Regions from separate parts of the Prochlorococcus sp. MIT 1307 genome, predicted to be linked through region 2. Evidence: predicted binding sites of a transcription regulator. Region 2 holds the regulator's gene; each other region holds the start of a gene.
The links. Region 2 encodes NtcA, which controls nitrogen genes in cyanobacteria. Its sites were predicted from a motif close to GTANCNNNNGNTAC; they were not measured.
Positions count from the first base shown of each region.

Region 1: the regulator NtcA is predicted to act here: its motif matches at 1,474-1,487, upstream of urtA (urea ABC transporter substrate-binding protein).
Region 3: the regulator NtcA is predicted to act here: its motif matches at 2,255-2,268, upstream of SOI82_RS04000 (DUF4278 domain-containing protein).
Region 4: the regulator NtcA is predicted to act here: its motif matches at 1,506-1,519, upstream of SOI82_RS08585 (DUF4278 domain-containing protein).

Region 1 covers NZ_CP139301.1:502,837-507,073, forward strand. The annotation lists gene ureE (urease accessory protein UreE) at 1-162, shown strand, start outside; gene SOI82_RS02640 (urease accessory protein UreF) at 168-842, shown strand; gene ureG (urease accessory protein UreG) at 842-1,444, shown strand; gene urtA (urea ABC transporter substrate-binding protein) at 1,562-2,851, shown strand; gene SOI82_RS02655 (ABC transporter permease subunit) at 2,935-4,089, shown strand; gene urtC (urea ABC transporter permease subunit UrtC) at 4,094-4,237, shown strand, end outside.
Region 2 covers NZ_CP139301.1:1,013,437-1,017,673, reverse strand. The annotation lists gene thyX (FAD-dependent thymidylate synthase) at 1-33, opposite strand, end outside; gene dcd (dCTP deaminase) at 36-629, opposite strand; gene SOI82_RS05300 (cob(I)yrinic acid a,c-diamide adenosyltransferase) at 629-1,240, opposite strand; gene rph (ribonuclease PH) at 1,380-2,102, shown strand; gene ntcA (global nitrogen regulator NtcA) at 2,183-2,917, shown strand; gene SOI82_RS05285 (DUF3084 domain-containing protein) at 2,976-3,908, shown strand; gene SOI82_RS05280 (resolvase) at 3,905-4,237, shown strand, end outside.
Region 3 covers NZ_CP139301.1:757,765-762,001, forward strand. The annotation lists gene SOI82_RS03985 (hypothetical protein) at 45-257, shown strand; gene SOI82_RS03990 (DUF4090 family protein) at 858-1,253, shown strand; gene SOI82_RS03995 (hypothetical protein) at 1,442-1,834, shown strand; gene SOI82_RS04000 (DUF4278 domain-containing protein) at 2,353-2,520, shown strand; gene SOI82_RS04005 (hypothetical protein) at 2,959-3,150, opposite strand; gene SOI82_RS04010 (hypothetical protein) at 3,518-3,838, opposite strand.
Region 4 covers NZ_CP139301.1:1,679,935-1,684,171, forward strand. The annotation lists gene SOI82_RS08575 (ferredoxin--nitrite reductase) at 1-243, opposite strand, end outside; gene SOI82_RS08580 (hypothetical protein) at 622-804, opposite strand; gene SOI82_RS08585 (DUF4278 domain-containing protein) at 1,001-1,408, opposite strand; gene SOI82_RS08590 (hypothetical protein) at 1,585-1,758, opposite strand; gene SOI82_RS08595 (high light inducible protein) at 2,086-2,193, shown strand; gene SOI82_RS08600 (hypothetical protein) at 3,591-3,764, opposite strand; gene SOI82_RS08605 (hypothetical protein) at 3,999-4,237, opposite strand, start outside.

The DNA of each region.
Region 1 (4,237 bases), 510 kb from region 2:
AACCGTCATGTTGAACTGGAATTACACTCTCAAGAGCTTTTCTTATTAGACGATACAGTTCTAGCTAAGATGTTAAGAGGAAGAGGTCTTAAAGTTGAGAAGATAAGTAAGCCTTTTTTCCCAGAGTTAGGTGCTTACTCTCAAGTTCATAGACAAGCTTAATTTCTATGACCTCCCTAGGAATGCTTCAACTAGTTAGCCCTGCTTTGCCTGTTGGAGCATTTAGTTATTCAGAAGGGCTTGAATGGCTTATTCACACAGGAAAAATCAAAAATGAATCAAACATTTTTTCTTGGCTAGAAGGAGAACTTTTAAGAGGACAGATTAGAATCGAAGCTGCTGCCCAAACCCCTATTAGAGAAGCCCTAACGAATTGGAAGCTAAATAATGATTCAAAGACAAAATTGATTGTTTCTGATCTAAATAGTTGGTTATTAGCACTACGTGATTCATCCAATATGCGAGTTCAACAACGTCAAATGGGGAAATCACTTCTTCAACTACTTGACGATTTGGGACACCCTTTACCAGATAATACTAAAAATCTTTCTTGGACAATTGCGTGGGGTTGGGCTGGCTTGGCTTGGCATTTGTCAAAGTTGGAAGTAATCCAAGGATATCTATATAGCTGGGTTGCTAATCAACTCAGTGTTGCAGTTAGATTGCTTCCTCTTGGGCCAACTAGAGCTCAGTATTTCCAATCTGCTTTTTTACCTTTGATAAGCAACCAGGCTGAACTACTGCTAAACACTGATCCGCATCAAATATGGACTGGAGATGTTGGCGCAACATTCGCTCAGCTATCCCATTCTGAACTCTATACACGATTATTCCGAAGTTAATGAGCAACGCACTAAGACTTGGGGTTGCAGGGCCAGTTGGTTCAGGCAAAACAGCACTTGTTGAATCACTGTGCAAACGGCTACGCAATCAATTGCAACTAGCTGTAGTTACTAATGACATCTACACACAAGAAGATGCAAAGTTCCTTACCAAAGTTGGTGCATTAGAGCCTGAACGCATTCGAGGAGTTGAAACAGGTGGCTGTCCGCATACAGCCATCAGAGAAGACTGCTCAATTAATCGATCAGCAGTGGAAGATCTTGAGCGTCTTTTTCCTGATCTTGACTTGGTATTTGTGGAAAGTGGAGGCGACAATCTTGCGGCAAGCTTTAGTCCAGAATTGGTAGATATTTGTATCTACGTCATAGATGTCGCAGCAGGAGACAAGATTCCTCGAAAAGGAGGGCCTGGAATTACTCGTTCAGACTTACTTGTAATCAATAAAATTGATCTTGCTACAATGGTCGGTGCCAATCTAGAGATTATGAGACGAGATACTTCATTAATGCGAGGAGAGCAACCATGGTGTTTCACCAACCTTCAAAGCGGTGAAGGCCTAGATAAAGTAGTTGAATTCTTGTATAAACAACTACCTAATTAATTATTTGGTATACCTATTCATCAATAAAGGTATAGACCGATACATATTGAAAACCGGCTCATTAATAGCTTCTAAATCCTCGAATGTCATAAGGGCGTTCAATTCATTATGAGGAACATGTCTCTTTCCAAGCGGCTTTTTTTAGGATTGACTTCAATTCTTGTTGGAACAACTGTCACAGCTTGTGGGGGTGGAAGTCAATCTACAGAGTGTCCAGATTGTGATGATCAAGTAACGGTAGGAATCCTGCATTCATTAAGCGGGACTATGGCTATTTCTGAAACCACTTTGGTGGATACTGAAAAAATGGCAATCGAAGAAATCAATGCTGCGGGAGGCATTGAGGTAGGTGGCAAGAAATACGAAATCAAATACATCGTTGAAGATGGAGCTTCTGACTGGCCTACATTTGCAGAAAAATCAAAGAAGCTAATCGATCAAGATAAAGTTCCTGTTGTATTTGGTGGTTGGACTTCTGCTAGCCGCAAAGCAATGCTTCCGGTTTATGAATCCAAGGATGCCTTCCTTTATTATCCAATTCAATATGAGGCTCAGGAATGCTCCAAAAATATTTTTTATACAGGAGCGACCCCTAACCAACAATCTGAACCAGCCACAGATTTCATGTTTAAACGCTCGCCAGCAGCTGGCAAGCCTTTCTTCTTAGTAGGGTCCGATTACGTCTTCCCCCGAACTTCAAATACAATCACAAAAGAACAAGTCAAAGCTCTTGGTGGAACTGTAGTTGGAGAAGACTATCTACCATTAGGCAATACAGAAGTTGCTCCCATTATTGCTAAAATCAAAAAGGCACTTCCTACTGGTGGCGTCATTATCAACACATTAAATGGTGATCAAAACGTAGCTTTCTTTAAGCAAATTCAGGATGTAGGTATTACACCTCAGAATGGCTATTACGTAATGAGCTATTCGATTGCCGAAGAAGAAATTAGTACTATTGGGCCTGAGTTTCTAGTCGGGCATTACGGTGCCTGGAACTACATGATGTCAATAAATACCCCTGCTTCCAAAAAATTTGCTAAAAGCTTTAAGAAGAGATGGGGTAACGACAGGGTAGTTGCAGATCCACAAGAGTCTGCATACAACATGGTCTACTTATGGAAAGCAGCTGTAGAGAAAGCAGATTCATTTGATGACAACGCAGTGAGGGAAGCTCTAGTAGGAGTCAAGTTCAATGCTCCTCAGGGGCCAGTTGAAGTAATGCCAAATCATCACCTCTCACAAACTGTCCGGATTGGTCAAATCACCTCTAGTGGACAATTTAAAATTCTCGAAACAACTCCTGGTCCAGTTTTACCTCAAGCTTGGAACCAATATGAGCCAAGCTCTAAAGGGTATGCATGCGATTGGACTGACCGTCGTAAAGGAGAACGGTACCGCCTTTGATCTGATAGATCCTGCCATGATTTACTAAATGACGGGGAGTTCAAGCGATTGGCTCCCCATTAACAATTCAGAATTTTTTACTAGTGCAATTAATCCTTGAAAGCCTTTTCAATGGAGTTGCAATAGGCTCCGTACTTCTTATTGCAGCCCTTGGATTAGCAATTGTTTTTGGTCTTATGGGTGTTATTAACCTCGCTCACGGGGAATTAATGATGCTTGGTGCCTATTCGACCTATGTAACACAATTAATTTTTAAACTGCCAGTTTTGAAGCCGTTCTATAACGCCTATGTAATTGTTGCTATAGGAGTTGCATTCGTAGTTAGTGCTTTAGTTGGAATTCTTTTAGAGAGGACAGTAATAAAGCGTTTATATGGAAGTCCACTCGAGACATTACTAGCGACATGGGGGGTAAGTTTAATACTCCAACAATTTGTTCGGAGCGTTCCTCTGGCTTACGGAGCAGGGCTTGTAATCTCTTTGCTAACGGCTCTTATTCTTCCAAAATTATTACCAGAAAATCTTTATGAGAATAACCGCAATCATTTAGTAAGGTTTGGAACCTGGGCTTTTTCAGCCATGATTGGGGTCATTACAGCAAGTGGATTGTCTACAACAATTAGCAAAATAAGTCGAGCAAGTTCAAGAAATGTCGACGTAACTGCACCTTCTTGGATGAGAGGTGGGGTCGATTTCTTGGGAATAACATTCCCCATGACTCGTTTAGTGATAATTGTAATCACAATAATTGCTGTTATAGCAGTAACTTGGTTTCTAAATCGCAGTGTCTGGGGGATTCGCATTCGTGCAGTCACCCAAAACCGATCAATGAGTGATTGCTTAGGAATATCAACTGAAACTGTTGACATCCTTACCTTTGGAATAGGCTCTGGACTTGCAGGAGTTGCTGGTGTAGCTGTTTCTCTTTTAGGTTCCGTAGGACCAAATGTTGGTAGCAGTTATATCGTTGGTTGTTTCATGGTAGTAGTGCTTGGGGGGGTAGCAAACTTACTTGGCACTATCATTGCCTCCTTCAGTATTGGCATCATGACAGATCTTATCGGTGCCGGTCGATTGCTCACTATCTGGCCTCAAATGCCAGGACCATTAGCTTCAACGGTTGATTTCTTTGCCACAACAAGCATGGCAAGAGTATTGATTTTTGCCTTAATAGTTATCTTCCTTCAATTCCGTCCAGCAGGCTTATTCCCCCAAAAGGGACGAATGGTCGATGTTTAACTCTATGAAAACTTCTTCCACAAATCGACGTTGGATCTCTTTGGCTATATGGGTTTTGATCATTTCTGCAATAATTTCAGCGCCTGCATTATTACCTGTATTTCGTCTGAACTTACTAGGTAGATACCTCTCTCTAGCAATAGTTGCT
Region 2 (4,237 bases):
TGGAGTTGTTGCAACCAGTTCAACAATATTCATGATTAAATCTTTGCGAGCGTAACGCGCTCAGGTTGATGCTGGTATTTACCTTTGCGATCACTATAAGTCGTTTCACAAGGATCACCTTCAAAAAAGAGTAATTGGCATATGCCTTCATTGGCATAAATGCGGCAGTCAGCACCAGAACTATTACTGAATTCAAGTGTTAAATGACCTTCCCAACTGGCTTCGGCTGGTGTTGTATTTACTATTATTCCCAGCCTTGCATATGTACTTTTACCTAGGCATATGACGGTAATATTGGGGGGAACTTTCATTTTCTCAAGCGCTACACCTAGTCCATAGGAATGGCCTGGAAGTATAAAATAATCTCCATCTTTATCCTGGTGGAGGGCAGTTGACTCTAGGTTTTCTGGATTAAATCTTTTGGGATTCATTATTGTTCCTGGAACATGTCGAAAAATAAGAAATTCTTCAGAGGAAAGTCTCAGGTCGTATCCATAGGACGAACATCCGAAACTAAGTACAGGATTTTTGTTGGACTCTGGTTGAAGATGTCGTACTAGTGATTCTTGAAAGGGTTCAAGCATTCCCTCTTTGGCTTGTTTGGTTATCCAGCGATCGTTTTTTAGCATTAGTGTCCTGAGCGTAATTCTGTGACTTGATCAGCCATGGACATTATTCTTGGTGGGATAGCAGGACCTGTAAGGATCACATCCATAGCGTCTGGACGTTGCTCAAGAGTGGTGATCAAATCATCTTCTTTGAGATAGCCAAGGGCAATGGCTAGGCCCACTTCGTCTAAAACAAGTTGATCGATGATTCCTTCAAGAATGTTCTCTTTGCAAACCTGCCATATTTCTCTAACGGCATTTCTTTCATTTGATTTGTTTTCGATGCAAGACTTTTCTTTTGCGTTCTCAACTAGACAGCAGGAGATGGAAGGTCTTAGCCATTTCAGTCGTCCACATAGTTGAACAGCTCCTTCGGGGCCTTGGGAGACTCCTCCTTTTAAGAATTGCGCCACAATTACTCGACTTCCTAATCCTGCGGCTCTTAGTGCCTCGCTAAGGACGCCTGAGAAACTTCCTCTAAAGGGTGCGGTGTGTACTTGCAGTTGACCTTCTGAAGTAACTAAATGGAGATGTGCTCGCTTGCCAGGAGTAGAAACAGGATGCAGGCCTGCTCTAGTTTCAATTGCTCGGCTTTGTTTAGGAAGATACTCAGGGCTAATTCTTGAGATCATAAAAACTTCAGGCCCCAAACCTCTATTCCATGAATCTAGCGGTGAGAATTCAATAAACAACTTTTTTGACACTATCTATAGTGTATTGCTAGAAATTCTTTAAGGCTTAAAGCAATCTGTATATTTGTTTTTCGAAATCATGAGTTCTGTTCCTGAGATGAGAGCAACGGGCCGTTTTTCAGATGAATTAAGGCATTGCCAGGTAACCCTGGACCCGATGGGATTTGCTCTTAGTTCCTTGATTATCAAGACAGGTCACACAAGTGTCCTTTGCAGTGTGTCCATGAGGGAAGGTGTGCCTTCCTGGTTGGAAGGGAGCGGGAAAGGCTGGCTTAGTGCTGAGTATCGGTTATTGCCTGCTTCTACTCCTACTAGACAAAATCGTGAGTTAATGAAGCTTTCAGGTCGAACTCAGGAGATTCAGAGGCTTATTGGGAGAAGTCTTAGAGCAGTGCTGAATATGGAAGTGCTTGGAGAAAAAACTTTCTTGATTGATTGTGATGTGATTCAAGCTGATGCGGGTACTAGGACAGCTTCTATCACTGGATCCTGGATCGCACTCAAATTGGCTTGTTTAAGGCTTTTAAAGAAAGGCATTTTAATTAATGATCCCATTGCAGGCCAAGTCGCGGCAGTCTCTGTGGGTTTAAAGGATGGGACTTGTTTGCTTGACCTTGATTACAATGAAGATTCATCAGCGGATGTTGATATGAATGTTGTCATGGACGCTGATGGCCGTTTGCTTGAGCTTCAGGGCACTGCTGAAGGTAAGCCTTTTTCAAGAGCAGAGCTCAATAATTTGCTCGATATTGCTGAGCCAGGTATTAAGCAACTTCTTGCGGTTCAACTTTCAGTTTTATAAAAGTAAGATTCAAAAACGTCATTATTGCTACAAGTTATTTGAAGCGCTCTCCTTAGCGTCCTGCAATCTGCTTCGCCGAAATGGCCGGCGCTATTCGCGGCTTTAGCCGCTATGCACCACAACCAGACTCACCAAAAACAACAAATCTGATTAATGGGCCGGGGCCTGTTAGTGGAACCTTGCTTGATGTCATGAGAGGTCTTGATGGAGCGAATACTGAGTTGATAGAGCGATCGAAAACTATTTTTTTTCCTGGAGACCCAGCTGAAAGAGTTTATTTAATACGTCGAGGCGCTGTTCGATTATCGAGAGTTTATGAATCTGGTGAAGAAATTACAGTGGCTTTGCTAAGGGAGAACAGTTTATTTGGAGTTCTTTCTTTGATTACGGGCCAACGTTCGGATCGTTTTTATCATGCTGTCGCTTTTACAAGAGTAGAAATGGTGACAGCTCCAGCAGCTTCAGTTCTGCATGCTATAGAAGGTGATGCAAGTGTTGGGCTTTTACTACTGCAAGGGTTATCTACAAGGATTTTACAGACCGAAACTATGATTGAAACCCTGACTCATCGTGATATGTCATCGCGCTTGGTGAGCTTCCTTCTTGTCCTTTGTAGAGATTTTGGAGTCCCAGGACAAAAGGGAATCACAATAGATTTAAAGCTTTCACATCAAGCAATTGCTGAAGCAATTGGTTCTACGAGAGTAACAATTACACGATTGTTAGGTGACTTGCGGAACTCCGGCTTGCTACAGATTGAGAGGAAGAAAATATCGATCCTTGATCCAATAGCACTTGCTAAACGATTTAGTTGAGTCACGCGTTGTTTCAGGATGGTAATACAAAGGCTCATTACTAAATTCACTTTTTTCTGTGTCTGGTTGGCTCCTGATCATTGCTTTGTTATTTCTCGGTGGCATCCTCGCAACTTTGGGGGATTTGCTTGGAAGTCGGATTGGGAAAGCCCGCCTTAGCTTCTTTAATCTCAGGCCACGTAGGACAGCAGTTTTAATAACAGTTCTTACTGGCAGCCTCATTAGCGCTATTTCTCTTGGCTTGATGCTTCTAGTAAGTAGGCAACTACGTGTTGGGTTATTTGAGTTAGAGGCTATACAAGCAAAAATTAAATCAGGAGAGAAGGATCTGAAAAAATTGGGGAAGAATTTGTACGCTTTGCGTAGGGGCGATGTTGTTATTAGTAGCGGTCAACCTTTAGCCACTGCAACAATTCAATTGGATCAATCAATGAATGCAAAAAAAGAAGTTGATCTTTTACTGCAAAGAGCAAATTATGAAGCCTATCGAAGAGTTATGCCTGGACAAAGGCCTTCAAGGAGAATAGTTCTAGCATTAAGAGGAGACATTAAAAGACTAGAAGAGATAATAAGTAAAAAAGGCTCATGGGCAGTTAATATTCGCTCTGCAGGTAATGTTTTGTTGGGTGAAAAAGCAGTCTATGTTTTTCCTGAAGTAAGGCCCAATATAAATATTGTTAATGAGGGAGAGGTAATAATTAGCACAGCTATTGAATTAAGTCAGATGAATAACGAATCTTTAGCTAAACAGATTCAATTGTTGTTTGAATCAACATCTGCTGAGATTAAGAGAAGAGGTTCTTTGAGCTCAGTAATTCAATTTAATTCCAGTGAAGTTAATAAAATGGCTAAGGAATTGCTAAAGAGGAAAGAAGGTTTTGTTGAGTTGGAAGCAATTTCTTTGCGTACTAGTCAGACTGCTGATCCCGTGGCAATCTCTTTACAAGTCAGGGAAAAAGTACAAGGGAAGATTTCAAAATATAAATTATGAGAAGCTTTATTGCTATTGACCCAGGCAACAAAAAGTGTGGACTATTACTCGCTGATCTTGAAGCAGATCTTGTTTTAGATGGGAGAGTAATAGATAGTAATGCGGTGATTGATTGCATTCTTGAGTGGAGAGCTCAGGGGCCTATAGATGGCATTGTTCTAGGCAATGGCACTACCAGCAAATATTGGGAAGTGAGGTTGAAAGGTCTTGCTCCTATTGAGATTGTTGAGGAAAGGGGTACTACTTTGCGTGCTCGAGAGCGCTATTGGGAACTTTGGCCGCCAGGTATTTGGTTGCGTTGGTTGCCAAGAGGTTTGCTCTTACCAACG
Region 3 (4,237 bases), 260 kb from region 2:
GGATTAGAATTGGTATTATCCCAAGCCTATTAGCATCAAGAAAAATGAGTACTAAAGAAACATCGAAAATTCAAATCTATCCTTTATTTGCAGCAATTAGTAGCGCAAGTCTATTACTTATTTCCATTTCTCTTCTCCCCATAGCTCAATGGGCAAAGACACAAAATGATTGTATTGACAAGACTTTTCGTACAGATGGCACAAATAATGCTGGCGTACCTTCCAAAGTATGGAGCTGCAATGGAGGAGGTGATTAAGATGCTAGAAATAAGCAATCAAGAATATTATTTCTTCTTCGAAAGAAACTACATATCTCCCCTTAACTTCTCATTTACAATGATTAGTGGTTAGCATTACTTGTAGTAAGTTCTCCCTTTGACGAGTAGTGAAGTCATAAAACATTCTTTAACCTCCAACTAAGTCATATTGCGTTGAAGTTGATTCAGCAGAATCCATGTTCAATTGTCTTATGACAAACAGGAAGGCCAAACAACCCAAATAAAACCTGCAAGCCAATATTTCTTCCGACTACGTTGCTAGAAATATCCCACCCTCAAATCTGAAATAGGTTCAAAACGGCTGCATCTCACATCAAGGAAGCAAAGATCTTATTTCGAGGAATCTCTTTCAATATCGTTTTTTTTTGCCTTGCTCTTAGAGCTCTGCAATGATCACAGCACGTTAACCAATAGACTTAAAAGCCGCTTATATACAAAAGAGCAAAGCAAATAAGAAGGCCAATTTTAAGGTTACAATTCAATCATGGTTCTTAGCATCGAAGAAAACACTTGATATAACAGGGGAATGAAGGTCTGGGGAAAAAATAACTTTGCTATTCAGAGCCAATTAGCGTTGCATTGCGCAAAAAAAAATCAACACCTTTTTTGCGATTAGGTGAAAAGAGCAGCAAAATAGCGTTGTACTTCCCAACCAAGTCCTTGAACGCCAGCAACAACATCGAAATTATCGACGATGGGCCTGAAGGTCTCGATGCTGTCCCTGAGTCAATAGAGAGCGCCATACAAGATGGCATCGATTTAAACGGATCTCCTTTACCAAAGGAGATGGTTGGCTTCTACAAAGAGGTAATGCAGAAAGAAGCTGAGAGAATCTGCCGTGTTCGAGTAGCCATGCGAAAAAAAATTATCGCTACTGGATCAAAACATTTTGATCAGGAGACTATGAATCAACGACTCTTGGATGCAGGCTGGGAAGGTTTAAAAGCTGCAGAAATCGCGTACTTTTTTAGCTAGGGTAATGATAATCTCAATCCTCATCATAAGCTCTTGTGCCTATTAAGGAATCCAATGTCTTTGTGTTTCTCAAAAGAAGGACGAAAGAAATACTTTCTCATCAATTTTGAATCTATTTAAATTAGACTATGGTCGATGGAAGTAATCCTCAAGGAACAACCCATGAAATAATTTTACAGCATTTTCTATTGGGAATAATTCTTTTTTTTGAAGCTTTAATTCTAATATTAAATATAATAATACCTAGTCCAAAAAGGTTTAAAACTTCTTTGGACAACCAAAACAACAAAAAACAATTATTTCTATCAGAGAAGAGTGATGCTGAGCTAAGAGCTGTTTTAAAGAATGTTGATGCGATTTCGACCCTAAACAAAGCCCAATTAACAAATTTGATCCTTTCCAATCAAAAAGCCTTAGAGAATTTAAAATTAGAAGAGAGAAAAAAATATCTAACGGGAATGACAAATCAAGAAATACGTTCTCTATTGAAAGGAGTAACTGGGGTCTCACGACTTAGAAAGTCCGAGCTTGTTGAAATGGTTATGAATCAAGATAGAATCAAAAAGTCTAATGTTCAATAATCTTATCCTAATCAAAAGCCAATCAAGTATCTAGACGGTCACCCTAAATATAGGAATTATTTTTGTATATCTTTTTTAAGGCCTTCTTGCCAACCAATATGAATGAATTAAATCTAACCTCTTTCCAAGTACTTATCTAATGTCTCCTTAATCTATTCGTTTTAACCACCCGCCCTTAACAGTGAAAACATCCACCTCAGGAAGACTTTCAAGCATTAATTAAATACTTTTCCCAAACATTTATAAAGATATGGATCCTTAGGCTGATAATCAAAAAGATAACTTTGATGTTCCCATAGATTCCAAAAGACTGCCCTATAAGAAGGCAAGTTTAGCGGATTTTTTTCAAGCACTGCCTTCAATAACTGCTGTATCCGAATGAACGACACAAGCCATTGATCTCGGTGCATAATTAATTCCGTAGTAACCGCTACAGAATCGTTCACCTCGCTTCATACTGAGGCGCAGTTTGACCCAAGTCAAGGAACGGGGGCTTGGGCCTTTTCGGAGGCTGCATGATGACTACCCTTCTCTATCGTGGAAATGGCTATGTCCAGCACAAAAAAACCATTACAGATAAGCCAATCAGGCTGACCTATCGTAGAAACACATACACAAAGAGAGTGGACAGACTGGCCTCTAAGCACCCTGTTTTGATCTATCGCGGGCAAATGTACCAAAAATGACTTAGAGCGGCCTTAAAAGGCTTTTCGGGGCTCCAAGGTGCCTAATAGCTCCCTATGTCGGGGCTATTTTTATGAATGATATTTTTACTCTCGTTGACCATAAGGACTTTTTCACACAGAAAAACCAATCAAAATAAATTTATGATTTTCTAAGGGTCTTTAGCTGAGGTCTGAAAGAAATAAATCCATGATTTTAGATAATGGAATCCCAGTTGAAAAAAATCGATATTCTCTGACCTCAAGCAACCTCTTCTAAGCAACAAATGCGCCTTTGCTTTATAAACATGGAGGTCGAGAGAAAACAACTGACTCTTTCACAAAAAAAGCCATAGAAGGCAAACTAGTTGCTTCTATGGCTTAGGAGAAATCTCTATTGAGGTAGTGAAACCCAAGAGAGTGGGGTGAAGACCCTGCTAAAACTTTTTTAGTTCAAGCAAATTAGCGAGTAAAGCGCTCTGATGGGTCATTACCTTTGCGGGCATACCAGTGGAACTGAGATACCTGCACAATTGCAATGACTCCAAAAATCGCTGGGAGCAACTGGAAGCCACCTGAGGGCTTAACCAAACCAAGATCAGATGGGTGTGGTAGTTGAGTAGCGAAATCAATGATGTGGGTTAAATCAATCATTAATAAAAAGGGGGCCTCGTAATAGCCCTGTTTGTGAATCCCGGTATTTATAAACCAGAAGTGCATCAGCAAGGAAGCGTCTGTTGCATCTTGAAAACTGCCTACATAAAAAAAACCTCAAAAAGTCCTTAAAGCTCGATCCTTTTCTGAGTCAAAACAGCTATAAATAGAAGTTTATTGTCGATGTCCAAAAAAAATTCATTCGTTACGCCAAAGGACTAGTCAAAAAGCAATAAGAAATGATTATCTAAAACTACATCGATCGATCTACAAATGAAAAAGACAATAAAACCCTAGGCTTTTGAAAAGCTAGAGCCTTATTGCCTTTCCTTATTGACTTTTTTAAAATATTTCTTATTTGATTTACTTACTTAAGACCTAAAGGGAAAAATATTGTTTCAGGTCCGATCAAAATCACTGATATCCCAACAATGATAGCTAGTACTTGAACTCCAAAAAATTGACGCCAACGATAGGTGAATAAAGTGGAATCTGAGCTAAGTCCCCAACCTTCGGTTGGCTCGTTTGCCTCTCGAGCAAACCAATGAAAGTTTGACACCTGGAAAATTGCGATCAAACCAAATACAAGTGGAACTATGGCAAAGCCACCTGAAGGCTTAACCAGACCAATATCAGAAGGGTGTGGAAGTTGTGTGGCGAAATCTATGACGTGAGTTAAATCAATCATCTAAAAATGAAAAATCGGGGTATTAATAGGCGAGCATCCTATCCCGCATAACAACTTCTGAGAAGATCGTTACAAACTTGATTCTTTTTAGCTGAGAAGAGTGCAAATTCAGATCGAATTTTTGCTGTGAATTCAGCTAAGAAAGACTGCTGTTCAATTGAAATTCAATTTCTTTAGAGAAAAAGCCCTTTAGAAAAAACTATTAGCCGCTTTCCAGCTAAAGCAATTGATTAAATTAACTCGAGTTAATTTCCAGCAAAAAAATAAATAGCAATAATTAAATTAGGCATGGGAATAAGCTTAAACCCCTTAAAAGGGTGAGGAGGATTTCCCTCTTCCTTTCATACAAAGGAAGACTATTATTAAAACTTCAACCTAACCTTAAAACACCTAAGCACC
Region 4 (4,237 bases), 670 kb from region 2:
ATTTAATTGATGTGCATTTAGTATTCCATTAGTTACTCGTAAACGGAGCATAAATTTTCCTGGTGTTTTAGGCCGCCAGAACATTCCATACCATTTCAAGCGAAGCTCTAAGTCGGTTTTGTCCATTTTCTCCCAACCAATCTTGGCAAATTCTTCTATTTGACTACCTAATAAAAGCCCATCCTTTATAGCTTTATTCTTTTCTATTTTATTTAATTTCTTCCCTTCTAAATACGGTTTCATGGTTTAGATGTTTAATGCTGTTGATTTATAGGTGAAAAAAAGAGAATAATGAATTTGGGGATGCTTCGGCTTTATAAGTTTCGTGAGACCAGAGTTATATTCATAGCAAAGTATTGAAATACATCTCCTATTAATACATTTAGGAGATCACTCTCTCTGTATCAGATTAAACAAAAATGGAAATTTATTGAATTTAAAATTTAGTAAATTTAGATACAGAATTATTACAGCCAAGATGAAGCTAGATAGATTGACCCATCTAAAATTATTGCTAATCTGCTATGTCCAGAGTAGGTTAGAAGATTATTCTATGTATATTTAGATACAAAAAAACGTCATTTAGTTCTTTTATCTCTCTTGAGGATCTAAACCGGAAGACTAATATTGACGACCTACTTCCCCAAGCCAGCGTGTTGAACCTTCTAATAGCATTTTCCAAACTTTCTTCATTGCAGCAATGTCCCTATCTAGTCCATTATTACAATTACCGGAGCGCCTTAAATCATTTATTTGCGTAGAAGGTCTTGTTGTTAATTTTGGTCTATAGAGGCGGTTAACCATTTAAAGCCCTTTACTTGAAAATAAATTCATAACCATTACAACAGAGATCTATACTATTCATATGTTGCAGTTGCTACAAAAATAATATTCAAACCAAGCATCCCTTTCTTGAATAAGATAACCTCTTAATTAAAAAGTTAGATTTAGATGATTGATTTGTGGTTGCAATTATTTTATTTGGAGGGATCCACTATAATTATTCTTTGGAGAAATAATCTAAATCAGCATCTAACATGCTCTGATTATCTTGGTTTGAACAGCATCTATACATAAGGTTGATAATACGTTTTGGATCAATTTTAAAAGCTGCAACCTCATCCCATAGTTTGCGACTAAGCTCATCATTGGCGAGATTAAATTGTGCATTAATAAGATCCCTTGCTAACGAGAAGATTTTTTTGTTAGCATCAGGTCTATAAGGCTTGTTAGTAGACCCTTTAGACAAGTATTTGTTGCCACGATAGATTAAATCATTTTGAACCTTAGATATTAATTGTCTTTTTTGAATGTAAATGCTCCGCCTGTACTTTAATTGGACAGACTTTTTAGACACAATTTCTTTGTTTTGGGTATATTTGTTACCACGATAAAGAAGCTTTTCCATTGTTTAGAGATTGAAGTTGGCCAAAGAAAATTTCTTTCTGTTGATTAACAGGGTCTTTGAGAAACGAGCCTGAATGCGCTTTGGCCATATGTCCTCTTTATTGATAGCTACTAAGGACTAGAGATGTAGTTCATAAGGGCACAAAAAATAGCTTTTTGTCTTTTCTCCCTGAAGCATTATTGTTCGACATCAATGCTTTCATAGTAGGGACGATCTACGTAGTCAGCATCTGAGCAGTACATATCTCCGTAGATCTCCTTTAGTAATTCATAGGCATCGTCGTAGTTGTCGAAGCCCTGAGAGGTAATGGGATCCTCTTCTCCGGCGTCTGAATTGATCAGGTATCTCATTCCAGCTTTAATCTTTCCCCGTGTGGATCTGTCCGAAGAGCTTCTCTATACGTAGTTGAATTGCATACATCTAAGTTTTGTCAAAGAAAGACTTTCGCCTTTGCTGTTTTTGATGGTGATAGCAGCTCATAAAGCTGTAAAACCATTTCAATGTGCTGAGGCCGCTAGGCCACATATTCCAATTCCGTTCTGCCCCAATAAAGAAATCAAGCAGGATAAGCCAAGCTAATGAATAAAAGAAAAAAGATCAATCAATGCCGTAGGGGTTTATACCCACAGTTCCTTCATGTTTCCTTTATATTTAAAGGGTTATTTTTAACTACTCTCATGACTCCTGAAGCAGAAAAATTTAATGGCTGGGCTGCAATGATCGGCTTTGTAGCAGCACTTGGTTCTTATGCAACAACTGGACAGATGATTCCAGGTATTTTTTAAATGGAATTCAATCCATTCAAGCCTTATCTGCAAAGTATTAAAAAATTTCTTACTAGATAAAGCTGAAGTAGGTATCAAAATTGATCCTTGACGGTCTGGTCAAGGGTCTTTTTTTTGTGTTCAATGAAAGCTAAGTGCTAACTCTAGGGTGCGAATTCTGTTGGCATGAATAGCTTTGAGAGGGAGGATTCTCGACATCTATTCTTAGCCTGTTTGCTAGTTTAAGAAGTGATGCTTTGCACCATTTCTTGCGTTCGTTTTGGTGACCATTAATGCTCTTTTCCCTTGAGCATCCTTTGGCAGTTACGCTGAGACTTTCTATTTCTTCTTATTCAGAGTTCACGCATATTTCGGACATATCTATCATCGGATGTAACTTTAGGCACAAGAAAACCCGCCAAAGGCGGGCTCTTGGAGATCATGAGCAAGTGTTGCCTTGTTTCCACTGCTCGGAGAATCTCATCTCCTCACTTCAGGTATTTTTACCTAATTAGTTAATTTTGGCAAGCCCTCTAGCTCATAAAAAAAGGCCCTTGCGAAACGCGCCGGACCTGGGTGATGGGGAACCTGTTTTCTAAGAGAGATTGAGCTCAAAATCAACCCCCACAAGTAGTGTTTTTTCTGATCGGTTGTATAAGTCACACTATAAATAGCGTGTATCTACCGATGACAAATCGCTTGACAGTGACTAGTGTCATCCAAGTGGCCGGGTGATGGGGATCAAACGGTCTTATGAAGCCTCTTCTGATCAAGAGGCTTTTTTATTGTGTGATGACTTTTCCTAATGCAGGTGCAACCACCCTGCAGAAATATTGAATTCACTTAATTCAGAACAAACTAGGTTCTAACTAGAGCTTTCGTTCTGGTTACCCAAGTATTTGGCCTTATTTTCAAATCTTCTAAATTAGCGCTGTCGAAAGCAGCAGCATTATTGGCTTTTGACGCCCAAGGATCAACTTCTTAAATATGCTTCTAGGCTATGCCTCCATCGACATGGCTGCCACCCTGCATCGATTTCTGCGATATGGGCCCTTAGGCAGTTGGCAGCAAAGTTACTGATAAAAGGGTTTGAATATGTCTAGGTCTTCATGGCTTAAAGATTGCATGCTGGCGAGAAAGAGTAGAGATAAAAGATCATGGGTAATAAGCTCATAGAAGCTAAGGGCTTCCTTATCTTCTCGTTAGAATTTCCCAGCATAGATTCCTAGAGATTGTGCAGATTCATTGTTATTAATGGCTTTTAACTGTTCATTAGCCATTAGTTAATTTCGCTTATTTGCTTGGTATAACTAGTGTTTAAAGGATTAGAGTGAAATCAGAGTAACTACAGTTCTAAATAAAAAGTATCAAGCTGGTTGGACAGGTATTCTGCATGTATTGATGATCACCCAAATCGTTCAATCTTTTAGCTCAATGATCTCGTAGTAAAGAGGAGCTACGTAGTCAGCATCTGAGCAGTACATATCTCCGTAGATCTCCTTTAGTAATTCATAGGCATCGTCGTAGTTGTCGAAGCCCTGAGAGGTAATGGGATCCTCTTCTCCGGCGTCTGAATTGATCAGGTATCTCATTCCAGCTTTAATCTTTCCCCGTGTGGATCTGTCCGAAGAGCTTCTCTATACGTAGTTGAATTGCATACATCTAAGTTTTGTCAAAGAAAGACTTTCGCCTTTGCTGTTTTTGATGGTGATAGCAGCTCATAAAGCTGTAACCCAAGGAAGAGCAGTCCCATTAGGACCAGAACCGAATATGGATCACCAAGCACTAAATTTCGGCCTTTCTGTGTAATTCCGTTCTAGCTGTTGTCAGACTCTCTGAATTTGACCCATAGTTGCCTTCTCTCCAATGAATGTATTCAGATCCTCTGGTGGCAGCCAACTTCTATTAGCCCCATTCTTAAAGGCAAAGCGTAGGAATTCCGCTGCGTATTGGATCCGGAGTCGTCGGCTTGCTGAGCCAGGCTCTCCCCCATGACGTTCAACAAGGGTTTTTAAAACCGAGTAGCCACTTGATACAGAAGTTTCGCCAGTGAGGATAAGCAATG